One region of the Mycobacterium mantenii genome, then DNA from elsewhere that is predicted to be linked to it. Evidence: predicted binding sites of a transcription regulator. Region 1 holds the regulator's gene; the other holds the start of a gene.
What was found. Region 1 encodes HspR, which represses chaperone genes until heat shock. Its sites were predicted from a motif close to ANNTGAGTNNNNNNNACTCANNT; they were not measured.
Positions count from the first base shown of each region.

Region 2: lon (endopeptidase La) is a predicted target of HspR. The motif match lies at 1,959-1,981, and genes of this name have one in related genera.

Region 1 covers NZ_AP022590.1:3,832,324-3,836,741, reverse strand. Annotated here, with positions in the region: gene grpE (nucleotide exchange factor GrpE) at 1-410, shown strand, start outside; gene dnaJ (molecular chaperone DnaJ) at 461-1,639, shown strand; gene G6N50_RS17355 (heat shock protein transcriptional repressor HspR) at 1,639-2,022, shown strand; gene G6N50_RS17350 (aldose 1-epimerase) at 2,019-2,924, opposite strand; gene G6N50_RS17345 (FAD-binding oxidoreductase) at 2,927-4,105, opposite strand; gene G6N50_RS17340 (DUF3060 domain-containing protein) at 4,138-4,418, opposite strand, start outside.
Region 2 covers NZ_AP022590.1:1,327,691-1,332,108, forward strand. Annotated here, with positions in the region: gene lon (endopeptidase La) at 1-1,945, opposite strand, end outside; gene G6N50_RS05980 (alpha-hydroxy acid oxidase) at 2,071-3,315, opposite strand; gene G6N50_RS05985 (DUF1810 domain-containing protein) at 3,334-3,771, shown strand; gene G6N50_RS05990 (alpha-amylase family glycosyl hydrolase) at 3,757-4,418, opposite strand, start outside.

The DNA.
Region 1 (4,418 bases):
CCGCCGTCGTCAACCAATTGCTGCCTGTGCTCGACGATCTCGACCGGGCACGCAAGCACGGCGACCTGGAGTCCGGACCGCTGAGGTCGGTGGCCGACAAGCTGGAGAGTGCGCTGACCGGTCTGGGCCTGTCGGCGTTCGGCGCCGAAGGCGAGGACTTCGACCCGCTGCTGCACGAAGCCGTCCAGCACGAGGGCAGCGGCTCCGATGGCTCCCGTCCGGTGATCGGCACTGTCATGCGGCAGGGCTACAAGCTGGGCGAGCAGGTGCTGCGCCACGCTCTGGTCGGCGTCGTCGACACGGTCGAAGGCGACGGCGAGGCGGCGGTCGCTACCGGTGAGTCCGCCGCGACGGCCGGGGAAACCGCGTCGGCCGAATCGGACGATAACGCCGGCACACCCGGTGACTAGACCACACAATCAGCACAACAGAAGAGAGAAAGGTGAGGAGGTGACGCGACATGGCCCAGCGTGAATGGGTCGAAAAGGACTTCTATAAGGAGCTGGGCGTCTCCTCTGACGCCAGTCCCGAAGAGATCAAACGTGCCTACCGCAAGCTGGCGCGCGATCTGCACCCGGACGCCAACCCCGACAACCCCGCCGCCGGCGAACGATTCAAAGCGGTCTCGGAGGCGCACAACGTCTTGTCGGATCCGGCCAAGCGCAAGGAATACGACGAGACCCGAAGGCTGTTCGCCGGCGGTGGTTTTGGCGGGCGCCGGTTCGACACCGGCGGGTTCGGGGGCTTCAACGTCGGCGGTGACGGCGCTGAATTCAACCTCAACGATCTGTTCGACGCCGCCGGCCGCAGCGGCGGCACCAACATCGGCGACCTGTTCGGCGGGTTGTTCGGGCGGGGTTCGGGTGCCCGTCCCAGCCGGCCGCGCCGCGGCAACGACCTCGAGACCGAAACCCAGCTGGATTTCGTCGAGGCCGCCAAGGGTGTGGCGATGCCGTTGCGGCTGACCAGTCCGGCGCCGTGCACCAACTGCCACGGCAGTGGCGCGCGGCCGGGCACCAGCCCGAAAGTTTGTCCCACCTGCAACGGTTCCGGGGTGATCAACCGCAACCAGGGCGCGTTCGGCTTCTCCGAACCCTGCACCGATTGCCGGGGCAGCGGCTCGATCATCGAGCACCCCTGCGACGAGTGCAAGGGCACCGGCGTCACCACCCGCACCCGCACCATCAACGTGCGGATCCCGCCTGGCGTGGAGGACGGGCAGCGCATCCGGCTGCCCGGCCAGGGTGAAGCCGGGTTGCGCGGTGCGCCGTCGGGTGACTTGTACGTGACCGTGCATGTGCGCCCGGACAAGGTGTTCGGCCGCGACGGCGACGACCTCACCGTGACCGTTCCGGTCAGCTTCACCGAGTTGGCTTTGGGCTCAACCATTTCGGTTCCCACGCTGGACGGCAAGGTCGGGGTTCGGGTGCCCAAGGGCACCGCCGACGGACGCATCCTGCGGGTGCGCGGACGGGGCGTGCCCAAGCGCAGCGGCGGTAATGGCGACTTGCTGGTGACTGTAAAGGTCGCCGTACCACCGAATCTGGAGGGTGCCGCCCAGGAGGCGCTGGAGGCGTACGCCGCCGCCGAGCGTTCCAGTGGCTTCGACCCCCGGGCCGGATGGGCGGGTAACCGCTGATGGCCAAGAATCGCAAAGAGGATGCGCGGACCTTTCTGATCTCGGTGGCCGCCGAGCTGGCCGGCATGCACGCCCAGACGCTGCGCACCTACGACCGCCTCGGCCTGGTCAGCCCGCGCCGGACTTCCGGTGGGGGACGGCGGTATTCGGAGCACGACGTCAACCTGCTGCGCGAGGTGCAACGGCTCTCCCAGGACGAGGGGGTCAACCTCGCCGGCATCAAGCGCATCATCGAGCTGACCAACCAAGTCGATGCGCTGCAGGCCCGGATCAAGGAGTTGACCGAGGAACTGGCGCAGACGCGTGCCAGCCAGCGCCGCGATCTGGCGGTGGTGCCCAAGAGCACCGCCGTGGTGGTGTGGCAGCCGCGCCGGGGACGCTAGGCCAGCCGAAGGGAAAACTGCGTGACCGCCGGTTCGCCCGGCCGCGCGCATCGGTAGCCGCCGCGGCGCAGCGCGTCGGTCGGTGCGGTCATCGGCTCAAAGCACACGATCGCCTTCGCGGGGTCCTCGGCCGGTGGCGCGAAAATCTGCGCCGCCGGATAGCCGTACTCGAAATGCACCTCGATGCGGCGTCCGCCGCCGGACACCGCGAACACCGCGCCTTCGGCCACCTCGTCGTAGGCATCGTCGAAAGACTTGTCGCCCAGCGCCTCTCGCCGCGCCGGCTCCGGCTCGGAGTCGCCGGTCGGCAGCCCGCTGCCGTCGAGGCCCAGATGCCGCAACGGCGGCGTCTCGATGATCCACTCGGACCGCGGCACGTCGGGCAGCTGCAGGTAGGGATGAAACCCGAAGCACAGCGGCACCACGCGGTCACCGGTCGCGATGACCGTCGTCCGCACCGTCAGCGTCCGGTCGGCCAGCCGCACCGCCAGCGTCAGCAGATGCGGGTACGGGAAGCTGGCCAGTAATCGGGGATCCGCACCGAAATCCAGGTCAGCGGTCAACTCGTGGGCGGTCTCGGCTGTCGTCCGCCATCCCGGGTAGGCGGCCAGGACACCGTGGATGGGCAGCCCGTTGGGGTCGGCGCGCACCCCGTTTTCTCCCGGCGTCAGGGTCACCGTGACGTCCCGCGCGGTATAGGTGTTCCCGCCCAACCGATTTGCCCAGGGATACAGAATCGGGATCCCCATCGTCTTGCCATCCGAGATATAGGCGTCCAGGCCGCGGCGCTGGCCCAGCAACTCGACACCGGCGTCGCGCAGCGACGTGCCGATCATCCCCGCCTCGGGGACGAACTGCGCGACCACCGGCGATGAAGGATCGCGCAGGGTGACGACGTGCATGGTTACCTCCATAGCGGGTCATGCTGAATGCGTTCGGGCGGAGTCCCTTTGGCGATCAGGGCGGCCTTGGTGGCCTCGACCATCGCCGGCCCGCCGCAGACCAGGATCTGCCGGTCGCCCCACCCGCCGTACTTGGTCACCACCTCGGGCAGCCGGCCGATCTGGTGCACGTGCAGGCCTCGCGGTGGCGTCACGTCGGGATAGTCGACGGCCCACGACGGGTCGGCGTTGTATTCCGAGACCGGCGATACCGACAACCACGGATTGTGCGAGGCGATCTGCCACAGCGTCGGCAGGTCGTAGAGTTCGCAGCGGTACCGGGCGCCGAAGAAAAGATGGATCCGCGGGTTGACCGCGTACCGGCACAGGTCCATGATCAGCGCCCGCAGCGGTGCCAGACCCGTGCTGCCGACGACCATCAGCACGTCGCCGCCGTCCCGGTCGACCCGTAGGCCGCCATGCGGGCTGGACAGCCGCCACCGGTCGCCGATGCGGGTTTCGTTGACGATTGCGGTGCTGACCAAGCCGCCGGGGACCAACCGGACGTGAAACTCGATCCCGCCGCCCGGGTCGGCCGGGATGGCCGGACTCAAATACCGCCAGCGGCGCGGGCATTGGGGCACATGGACGTTGACGTACTGGCCGGCGTGGTAGTCCATCGGCTGATCGAGCTGCAGCCGCACCACCGCCAGATCCCGGGACACCCGCATGTGCTCGATGACGGTGCCGTCCCACCAGGCGGGTCCCTCGTCGGCGTCCGCGGCGCCGCTCATCACCCCGGTGATCAGGTTCAGCGACTCCCGGGCCGCCTCGTCGACCGCACCCGTCCAGGCCGCACCCAAGTGGGCACGCAGCGTTGTGAACAACGCTCTCCGCAGCGTCTCGTAATGGTGCGGCAGCACACCGTATTTGCGATGATCGCGGCCGAGTTGGGCCAGGAAAGCCACCGGCTCCCGGGCGCGCCGCGCGACCAGCTCGCCGTACACCCAGTGCAACGCGTGGCCGAAAGCGATCCGCTGGGCGCTCATTTCGGGCGGGAACAGGTCGCGCACGGAGCCGTCGAGGGCGAACCACTGGGTGTAGAAGCGATGGACGAGTTCCCCGGAATCGACCGGGCCCGAGCCGTCGGGTGCGAAGGCAGCGCGCAGCACCCGCAGCGCTTCGACGTCCTCCAGGCTCACGGGCCCCGATTCTAGGCTCGGCAGCCGGCGAATCAGCCTTGCCGGACGATGTTGGCCGTCCCGGCGTTCGCGATCTTGGGTGAACCCCAGTGATAGAGAACGACGTTGCCGGTCCCGGACGCGCTCACCGCATCGGTGCTGTCGACCGCGACGTGATTGCCGCTGCCAGAGACGCTGACGCTGGTGCAGTGCCCGGTCAGGGTGATGGTGTTCTGCTTCCCACTCACCGACAGATAGCCGTCGTGACAAAGAAGCGTCTTGGTCGCACCGGTCCCGCTGACCTGCAACGTGCCGGACTCCGGAACCGTCGAGG
Region 2 (4,418 bases), 2.5 Mb from region 1:
CAATGCCCAGCTCAGCGGCGTGTGAGCGCACGTAGGACAGCGCGATCTGCGCCGACTCCTTCATCACGTCACCCAGCTGCCCGGTCAACTGCAGGCCCGGCTCGCCGTCGGTGGCGCCGGCCTCGATGTACAGCACGTCGCCGCCGAGACCTGTGACAGCCAGCCCGGTGGCCACGCCCGGCACCGCCGTGCGTTCCGCCGACTCCGGCATGAACCGCGGACGGCCCAGGTAATCAACCAGATCCGGCTCGTCGATGGTCAGCTGCGCCGGATCCTCGGCCAGCTTGGTGGTCGCCTTGCGCAGCGCCTTGGCCAGCAGCCGTTCGAACTGCCGCACACCCGGCTCGCGGGTGTAGTCGGCGGCGATCTTGCGCAACGCGGCGTCGGTCACCGCGACCTCGTCCTCGGTCAGCGCCGCTCGCTCCCGCTGCCGGGGCAGCAGGTAGTCCCGGGCGATGGCGACCTTGTCGTCCTCGGCGTAGCCGTCGATCTGCACCAACTCCATCCGGTCCAGCAGGGCCGACGGGATGTTCTCGATGACGTTGGCGGTGGCCAGGAACACCACGTCGGACAGGTCCAGGTCCAGGTCCAGGTAGTGGTCGCGGAACGTGTGGTTCTGTGCGGGGTCGAGCACCTCGAGCAGCGCCGCGCTCGGGTCGCCGCGATAGTCGGAACCGACCTTGTCGATTTCGTCCAGTAGCACGACGGGATTCATCGACCCCGCCTCGCCGATCGCGCGCACGATCCGGCCCGGCAACGCGCCCACGTAGGTGCGCCGATGCCCACGAATCTCGGCCTCGTCGCGCACGCCGCCCAGGGCGACGCGGACGAACTTGCGGCCCAACGCCCTGGCCACGCTCTCGCCCAGCGACGTCTTGCCGACGCCGGGGGGACCGGCCAGCACCATCACCGCGCCGGAGCCGCGGCCGCCGACCACCTGCAGCCCACGCTGGGCACGACGCGCCCGCACGGCCAGGTATTCGACAATGCGGTCCTTGACGTCGTCCAGCCCGTGGTGGTCGGCGTCCAGGATTTCCCGCGCGGCCTTCAGGTCCGTCGAGTCCTCGCTCTTGACGTTCCAGGGCAGGTCGAGCACGGTGTCCAGCCAGGTTCGGATCCAGCCGCTTTCCGGGCTCTGGTCGCTGGAGCGTTCCAGCTTGCCGACCTCGCGCAGCGCGGCCTCGCGCACTTTTTCGGGCAGCTCGGCCGCCTCGACGCGGGCGCGGTAGGCCGTGTCTTCGGGACCATCCGGTCCCAACTCGCCCAGCTCCTTGCGGATGGCGGCGAGCTGTTGGCGCAGCAGGAATTCTTTCTGCGTCTTCTCCATGCCCTCGCGCACGTCTTCGGCGATCTTGTCGCTCACCTCGACCTCGGCGAGGTGCTCGCTGGTCCAATCGATCAGCACGCGCAGCCGTTCGGCGACGTCGACGGTCTCCAGCAGTTGCCGCTTCTGCGCGTTGGTCACATAGGACGCGTAGCCCGAGGTGTCCGCCAGGGCCGACGGATCGGTCAGCCTGTTGACGTAGTCGATGATCTCCCAGGCTTCTCGCCGTTGCAGCATGGCCAGCAGGAGCTTTTTGTACTCCACCGCGAGCGCCTTGATTTCGTCGGTCGTCTCGGCCTCGGGGACCTCGGTCACCTCGACCCACAGCGCAGCACCCGGCCCGGACGCTCCCGCCCCGATCTGCGCCCTGCGCTCACCGCGCACCACCGCGGCCGTCCCGCCGCCGGCAATGCGTCCGACCTGCAGGATTTTTGCGATCACGCCGTGGGAGGGATACCGGTCCTCGAGCCGGGGGGCGATCAGCAGCTGCCCGGATTCGCTCGCCTGAGCGGCGTCGATCGCCGCGCGGGCGGCGTCGTCCAGCGCGATCGGCACCACCATTCCGGGCAACACGATGGTGTCAGTGACAAACAGCACCGGCACCGACTTGGCTTCAGCCATCAAATCCTCCAAAACTTGAGTCTGATGCGCTTAACCCAGCCGGGCGCCGGTTTGTTCCCTTCGCGCCTGTGTTCGCCGCGAGCGTGACGCCATCGTCACACTGGACGGCGAGTGTGACGCCGGCGTCACGCCGGAGGCTGAACGGGCCCCAGCCGCTTGAGTTGCGTCACGTGCCGGGGCGACAGCTCTTCCAGGCAGGTGACGCCGAGTAGCGCCATGGTCCGCAGAATCCCGTCCCGGAGGATGTCGATCGAGCGGCACACCCCCGCCTCGCCGCCGGCCATCAGCCCGTACAGGTAGGCCCGCCCGACCAGCGTGCAGCGGGCCCCCAGCGCGATCGCGGCGACGATGTCGGCGCCCGACATGATGCCCGTGTCCACCAAGATCTCGGTGTCTTTCCCAAGCTCACGCGCGACCGTCGGCAGCAGGTGAAACGGCACCGGGGCCCGGTCCAGCTGACGCCCGCCGTGATTGGACAGCACGATGCCGTCGACGCCGCGGTCGACGACGGAACGCGCGTCCTCGAGCGTCTGAATCCCTTTCACGACAAGCTTTCCGGGCCATTGCTCCTTGATCCACTCCAGGTCGTCGAAGGTGAGGCTGGGATCGAACATCGTGCTCAAATACTCGGCGACGGTGCCCGGCCAGCGATCCAGCGAGGCGAACGCCAGCGGCTCGGTGGTCAGCAGGTCGAACCACCACTTCGGGTGCGGCACGGCGTCCAGCACGGTGCGCAGCGTCAGCGTCGGCGGGATCGTCATGCCGTTGCGGTTATCCCGCAGCCGGGCACCGGAGACGGGAACGTCGACGGTGGCCAGCAGCGTGTCGAAACCCGCATCGGCGGCGCGCCGCACCAGCGCCATCGAGCGCTCGCGATCGCGCCACATGTAGAGCTGGAACCACTTTCGGCCCTGGGGAACGGCGGTCACCAGATCCTCGATCGCACAGGTGCCCAGTGTGGACAGTGAAAAGGGGATCCCTGCCCGGGCCGCCGCCTGCGCGCCGGCGATCTCGCCCTCGGTGTGCATCAAGCGGGTGAATCCGGTGGGCGCGATTCCGAACGGCAGCACGACCGGCTGGCCCAGCACGTTCCAGCCGGCGTTGACGTTGCTCACGTCGCGCAGGATCGTCGGGTGAAACTCGATGTCGCGGAAGGCTTGTCGAGCGCGCTCGAGGGAAAGCTCGTCCTCGGCGGCGCCGTCGGTGTAATCGAACGCCGCCCTCGGGGTGCGGCGCTTGGCGATTTTTCGCAGATCCTGGATCGTGTAGGCGGACTCGAGCCGGCGCCTGGTCGCGTCCAACCGCGGTCGCTTGAACTGAATCAGCGGCGCGAGATCGCGCACCTTGGGCACTCGTCGTTGGACCGCCATGTGTGCAACCGTAGTCACATGGCACCGGCGAGCGACCCCTTCGACCTCGAGCGGTTCGTCGACGCGCAGGCACCGGTGTACGGCGACGTGGTCGACGAGCTGCGCTCGGGACGAAAACGCAGTCACTGGATGTGGTTTGTCTTCCCGCAGCTGCGCGGCCTGGGCGGCAGCCCGACCGCGCTGCACTACGGCATCTCGTCGCTCGACGAGGCCCGCGCATACCTGCGGCATGAGCTGCTCGGGCCGCGCTTGCGCGAGTGCGCCCGGCTGGTCAGCGCGGTGCAGGGGCGATCGGTCGGGCAGATTTTCGGCTCCCCGGACGACCTCAAGCTGCGCTCGTCGATGACGCTGTTCGCCCGCGCCACCGACGACAACGAGGACTTCGTCGCGGTACTCGACAAGTACTACGACGGCCGCCAAGACTCGCTGACTCTGGAACGCCTAGGCCGGGCTTAAAATCCGCCAGCCGTGCGGTTCCACGACTAACGCGTCCACCACCTCCTGCGGCGGGGCCGCCGATCCGCCGACAACCTCTGCGCGGGACGTGCCCAGCTCCGGCAGCGACACACGCAGCGGCTGGTCGTCGATATTGAGCACCACCAGCAGGGCGTCGTCACCGTTGCGCGTCTCATAGACGTAGTGCCGGTTCTCCAGCAGCCGTGCGGTGACGGACGCCGCGTGCAGCCAGGGGTAGCGGCGACGCAGCCCGATCAGATACTGGTGCAACCGCCAGATCTCGACGCCGTCATCGTCCAATTGCAATGGGGGAGAGCTGAATTCGGGACGCACCGCGTCATCGCCGCCGTACCTCTCTTCCTTGACGCCCCGGAACCCCAGCTCGTCGCCGGCGTACACGCTGGGCACCCCGCCGGCGGTGAGCAACAGCACCAGCGCGTGGGCCACGTGTTCGGGGTTTTCCAGCCGGCTGGCGATGCGGGTGACGTCGTGGTTGCCGATGAACGTCAGCGGCGCGAATTCGGCCAGAAACTCGTTGTGGCGCTGCAGCGCCCAATCGAGTTCGAAGAAGTTGCGGTCGTTGATGCTGCTCCAGATCGCCTTCCACAGCTCGTATTGCGTGGCCGAGTCGAAGGTCGCGGCCCGCA